Regions from separate parts of the Staphylococcus argenteus genome, predicted to be linked through region 2. Evidence: riboswitches for the same ligand, from Rfam matches in the RefSeq annotation. Region 2 holds a riboswitch; the other holds the start of a gene.
What was found. Region 2 has a riboswitch for FMN ahead of SAMSHR1132_RS06945 (ECF transporter S component). Riboswitches for the same ligand answer to the same signal wherever they lie in the genome.

Region 1: it holds a riboswitch for FMN, as region 2 does, so the genes downstream of both, ribD (bifunctional diaminohydroxyphosphoribosylaminopyrimidine deaminase/5-amino-6-(5-phosphoribosylamino)uracil reductase RibD) here and SAMSHR1132_RS06945 (ECF transporter S component) in region 2, are expected to answer to the same signal.

Annotation. Positions count from the first base shown of each region.
Region 1 covers NC_016941.1:1,796,141-1,799,389, forward strand. The annotation lists gene SAMSHR1132_RS08440 (bifunctional 3,4-dihydroxy-2-butanone-4-phosphate synthase/GTP cyclohydrolase II) at 1-265, opposite strand, end outside; gene SAMSHR1132_RS08445 (riboflavin synthase) at 276-908, opposite strand; gene ribD (bifunctional diaminohydroxyphosphoribosylaminopyrimidine deaminase/5-amino-6-(5-phosphoribosylamino)uracil reductase RibD) at 915-1,958, opposite strand; FMN riboswitch at 2,086-2,221, opposite strand; gene SAMSHR1132_RS08455 (FAD/NAD(P)-binding protein) at 2,437-3,249, opposite strand, start outside.
Region 2 covers NC_016941.1:1,484,180-1,487,428, forward strand. The annotation lists gene SAMSHR1132_RS06930 (RecQ family ATP-dependent DNA helicase) at 1-165, opposite strand, end outside; gene SAMSHR1132_RS06935 (helix-turn-helix domain-containing protein) at 155-1,108, opposite strand; gene SAMSHR1132_RS06940 (ferredoxin) at 1,216-1,464, shown strand; gene SAMSHR1132_RS06945 (ECF transporter S component) at 1,570-2,115, opposite strand; FMN riboswitch at 2,177-2,311, opposite strand; gene SAMSHR1132_RS06950 (DUF1672 domain-containing protein) at 2,519-3,249, opposite strand, start outside.

The sequences.
Region 1 (3,249 bases), 310 kb from region 2:
CGCTCACAGTAAATTGAGTTCCATAGACATCCGAATTATCATTCACCATTTGTACTAATTCTAATCGTTCTGCAATATCTTTAGACATTGGTGCACAAATGAGGCCTCTTCCTTCTTTCGCCATAAAATTAATAGTCTGATCGTCCATCCATTCAGTGACAGCAACTAAGTCACCTTCATTTTCACGATTTTCATCATCAACCACGATAATTGTTTCACCATTTTTCAGAGCTGCTAAAGCACTCTCTATATTATCGAATTGCATAATACCCCTCCTAAAATCCAAATGCTCTTAATTTATCCGCAGTTAAATGATTGTTGTTTTTATTTAAAATATTTTCAACGTATTTAAACAGTACGTCCGTTTCCAAATGTACATCATCACCTATTTTTTTTGACGCTAAAATTGTAGAACGTCTTGTTTCGGGAATAAGGTGAATATCAAATGCATTTGCATGCTTATCAAAAACTGTCAAGCTCACACCATCTACAGTTATTGAACCTTGTTTAACTAATTGTTCAATAATATTATTAGAACATTGGATAGTAATAATTTTGGCATTTGTAGTTTCGTTTATTTTAGAAATTGTTCCAAGTTCATCGACATGACCTAATACAAAGTGACCACCAAACCTACCGTTACCACTCATTGCACGTTCTAGATTCACTTCAGACTGTCGTTTCACATCTGCTAAATAGGTTTTATTTTCAGTACCTTTAATAACTTGTACAGTAAAAGAGGTTGGACTAAAATCAATAACTGTTAAACATGCACCATTCACACTAATCGAATCACCAATATGCATATCTTCAATAATTTTATGTGCTTCAATTTCAATCGTTCTTACCGATTGACGAATTTGTACATTTTTAACGACACCTATTTCTTCAACGATGCCAGTAAACATGCATCATCACTTCTTTCGTAAAGTTAATTTGACATTTTGATTTAATAACTCGGAATGAACAATTTCAAATTGGTTTGTGTCTGGAATTTCCATCACTTTATTCGTTTGATAAAATTGATAATTTCCAGATCCGCCAATTAATTTCGGGGCAAAATAGAGAATAAGTTCATCTATAAAATTAGATTGGAGAAATTCTGAAGTAATCGTTGGCCCTGCCTCGACTAGCAAAGTACCAACACCTTTTTTATATAAATCATGAAGTATTGTTGTTAAATCACATGACTTCAAATAAATAATTTCAACATGTGTTTTATTCGTTGTTAAATTTGGATTTTCAGTATATATCCAAATTGGCGTTGATTCATCTTGGTAAATTTGTTTATTAAAACTAATATTTCCGGACTTTGACAAAATTATCTTTGTTGGATTTTTTCCATCTTGAATACGTGTTGTATATTGCGGATTATCTAATTCGATCGTGCCACGACCTGTTAACACAGCGTCATGGTTATGCCTTAATTGATAGACATCTTGTTTAACCTCTTTATTCGTAATCCATTGACTTTGTCCATAGTCATTAGCTTGTTTACCATCTAAACTTGCAGAAACTTTTACAGTAACTTGTGGTATTTGCTGTGCTTTCGCTTTGAAAAAATCACTATATAAACGCGCAGCACGTTCATCATTAACACACTCTACTTCAATACCACTAGCGCGTAATTTATCATCACCATGTGTATCTAACGAATCATCTTTTGTAGCATAAATTACTTTGGCAATTTTGCACTCTATAATTTTATTAACACATGGTGGCGTAGAACCAAAATGGCTACATGGTTCTAACGTGATATAAATAGTTGCATCAACGGCATCTTGTTTGGCCATGTCTAAAGCTTGAACTTCTGCATGTTTGTCACCTTTCTTCAAGTGTGCACCGATACCTACAATTCTACCTTCTTTAACTACAACTGCACCAACAGGAGGATTAACACCCGTTTGCCCTTGTACCATGTTCGCAAGTTGAATCGCGTAATCCATAAATTGACTCAAATTATCACCTCTATAAACAAAAATCCTCACATCAAAAAATCCGATGCAAGGAGTAAAAATATATCGTTAAATAAGCCTATTTGTAATTAATTTTACAAATACGCTACATTATCTGTGTCGATAACTGATATTCTTTCTCCCATCCAGACTTTAACTGTCGGCTCTAGAGTCTCACTAGATCAGCCACTAATATACAAAATATTAGCGGGTCGCAGGCTTAATTTACTGCCGGTTGGGAATTTCACCCTGCCCCGAAAGAATTATTTATGAAATTGTTATAGATCATTTGAGTTTATAGTATGTCTACTACGTTTAAAATGATACTATATGTTTTCAGAAAATACAATTAATGTCGGTTTGAATATACGTATTTAGTTATTTAAAAACATTATATTCAAAAAGTTGATTTTTGTTTTTTTTGAACACACTCTCTATTCATTTCAGTTTAGATTTATATAAAATATAGTATGCCATTTTATCAATTAAGATGATTTTGTTGTTCATAAGATTCTAACACTTCATATAATTGAGACACTGTATTCGCAACTTGTTCAACAATCATCTTCACACCATTGCGCAGTTTATTAACACCATTTGTCATTTGTCCTATTGCTATCATATTAGTCAATGTGCCAAATCTAGGACTAATGACTTGATTAGTTTCAGGTATGATTTGTATCCCACCCATTGGATGCGCTTGTACAATTTGTCTGTTCTCAAGATTTTTCATTAACTGGTCATCTTCATCTAATTCAGATAAATGATTTTTTGCACCAGTTGCATTAATCACAACATTGAATACATCTTTTATTTCTTGATTATTGTATGAAAAGTGATACAAATTATTATTATAAACTATATCATCCAAACCTTTTTTTAATATTAAAGACTCATTTTCAATTAACTGAATGATTAGCTTAGCTGTTCTTGGTGGCATCGGATTAGAATTTAATTGAATGATTTTACTATACTTATTGTTAAATCTATACTGATCTTCGATATTCAAACTATTCCATATCCAATTTAAATTTTCTTTTAAATGTTCGATAATACTTTGAAATATTCCCATCTCTTTTGGATTATTTAAATCATATTTTAAGTCCTGAATATGATTTCCTGTACGTCTTTTGACTAACTTTATAAAGTCTATATTGTAGTCATCACACTCTTTTAAAAATAATGAAACTAAAGTATCAAGGGGCGCATTACCGAAATGTATTTTCTTAATTTCATTCAACTTCTCTTTTGTTAAATAATTAAATTTAATATCAATCATTGTGCCACGCACACT
Region 2 (3,249 bases):
CTTATTAGAAAGATATGTTGGTAGTTGATAACATAAACTTTTACCGCTACCAGTAGGAAGAATGCCAAGTGTATGTTCACGTTTCAATACACTTTCTATTATTTCTTGTTGACCTGGTTTAAAACTGTCAAATCCAAAATTATCTTTTAAAGCTTTATGCAACATTGAGATCACCTCTTTCAATTCCAACAATCAATACTTTTATTTGGAAGTATGAAAGTGAGTCAAATTTATCTTTGTAATATTTTAATCGTTCACCACGATGTTGCTGATAAAAATTAAAAAATTGCTGCATTAGTGCGTCATCAACATAGTCATCATAATTTGACATATAACCTTTTATTAAAATTTCTAACACATGATCTTCTATTGTATTAATTTTAACTTGCTGTTGTGAAGCAATGCTTTCCATTGAAACGGGTTCAAGTAATTTTGTATAAGTAATAAATGTCTGATTTGATAATGTAGGTTTCATTATTAAACTTGATAAAACTGTATAGTCATCACTTTCTAATTCAAACATCATTGCCACTAAATTATTCATTTCGTACTCAAATAACTGTTGCTGTGATATTTGTTCTATTAAACTCACTTGCTGTCGTGTATACATTGGCTCATCATAGCCTTGCAAATAATAATGTAAATAACAAGGTCCTTTAACTTCAATTGCTTTAAATAAATTATGCAATTCATTTTCAAAATCACTTTGTAATTCTTTTTCTTTAATATGGTTATAGACAATTTTCACTGTTTCTTGTATCTTATTATTTTGAGAGATTGGAATAAATTGAAATTCTTGTTGCTTAATATTAGACATCGTCTGAACTAATAGTTGTATTGCCTGAAATGTTTGCACCATGCTTTCAAATGTAAACCTTGGATGCAAAGCAATTTCTATTTTAGAGTTAAATTCATTAATATTTTCTAAAAATAGCTCAAAAGACGGATATTTTAATAGTGGTAAACTATGATATAATGACAACTGTTGTTGACTACAAGCGTCAAAAAAGGTTTGGTGAGATTTCTTACCGACTAATATATTGTAAATACTTTTATTTGTTTTATAGTTAAATGTTTGTTGTAATGCTGTTTTTATAATGTGTTGCAAGTTTAACCCTCACTCTGTAAAACGGATAATTTGAAAATAAAAAAGATGCTGTCTAAAATTTTAGTCACATTACTATTTTAGCATTTTTATCAAAGGAGGCGAAGACATTGGCAAAATATACAATCGTTGATATGGATACTTGTATTGCATGTGGTGCATGCGGTGCAGCAGCGCCAGATATATATGATTACGACGACGAAGGTATTGCTTTCGTAATCCTTGACGATAACCAAGGTACTGCAGAAGTACCAGAAGAATTATATGAAGACATGGAAGATGCATTAGATGGTTGCCCTACAGATTCTATTAAAATTGCAGACGAATCATTTGATGGGGACGCTTTAAAATATGAATAAATTGATGCGTTGTGATTAATACTCAATATAAAAAGCAGGTATGCTATCGTTAATTGATAGTTGCCTGCTTATATTTTTATGTGTAATTATTTTGATTAAAGTTTATTAAATTCTTTTCAAGAAATTCGCCAGCCTTCTATATAGCAAAATAAATACAATAGAAATGACGATACCTTTGATAATATTGAATGGTATAATTCCTGACACAATGATTACTTTAAGATTATTTACGATATCAGTTAAATTGAAAATCATTCCGTATAAAGGTAATAGAACGAAATAGTTCAAGATACTCAACACAATAGTCATAACAATTGTTGCGATGATTAATCCAGTAACCAAAGATTTTGTTGAACGTTTATTTTTATAGATGGCGTATGCAGTTAATAAGAAACTTGCGCCCGCTAAAAAGTTAGCAAACGGTCCAACTGGATCACCCATATTAAATAAGTAATTTAATAAATTTTTGACTAGCGCTACAATGATTCCGGCAACTGGTCCAAATGTAAATGTTGCCAGTAATGACGGTACATCACTAAAATCTAAAGTTAAGTATGGTGGCAGAAATGGTATAGGAAACTTGATAAAAGTTAACACAAACGCAATTGCGCTCAACATACTTATAGTGATAAGACGTTTATTTTGTTGCATATTCAATTTTCTCCTTCCATTCATCTCGTAAGAATAGGAGGATTATTGCACAACAAAAAACCTCCATCTTCTCCCATCCAGACTATACTGTCGGCTCTAGAATCTCACTAGATCAGCCACTAATATGAAACATACTAGCAGGTCGCAGGCTTAATTTACTGCCGGTTGGGAATTACACCCGACCCCGAAGATGAATTTAACATTATTAAATTTAATTCTCATTAATTTTATACTATATATCACAAAACCTCAATAACTATGCTTAAATTAGAGCATAGTTACGTTGGTGTTGCATGATGCATTGGTGATTTAAGTTCATTGGCTGGATAGGTTTGATAGGTTTTGGGGATGGCAATTTTTAGATACTTTTTTGACACTACCCTTTTATTACCTATAAGAAAAACTAATTATTAACGTTGCCTTTTTCATGATTAAATACTCCTACTTCTATTGAATCTTTCTTACTATAATTAGGTCTTGTTGTGTTAATATATTTATCAGCAATTTGAAGAGAAACATTCAAATCATGAGGAATATTCTTTTTCTTTTTTAGTACTTCAGAAAAATCAATCATCTCGTCTATTGTATTGTCTTTTGTGTAATTGTCTTTAGTGCTAAATAAAGTTGTAACAACATATGGACGAGATTTATCTTTAAGTTGTTTTTTTGAGTTTTTCATACCATCCCTAAAAGACTTATCATTCTCTTTGATTAAGGGTTGAAAATACTTTTTATATTCATCTAGAGTATATGGAACAGCAGTCAAATAATAATATTCATTTCTAAAACCACTATTCTGCGTTTTCATAATTGCATTTTCAGTATAACCAGTATATTTATATTTACTTTTATATTCTTTTAAAACTTCTGTTAAATTATCCAACTCTTCCTTATGTGCTCGATATTCAAAGCCACTGAGTACTGTACCAACTAAAGTACTCATATCATCACCTTTATCCTCACTTCTTAATGAACTATTACTGTCTATGATCGATTTATCAAATGGAATACTCGCATTAAATACGATATCGTGGTCATCACAATGAACGAATACTTCTACACCATCGCCACTACCTACAACATTGGTAGCTTTAACTTTTAGACCGAAGTTATCCATAAAAAATTGTTCGCCTC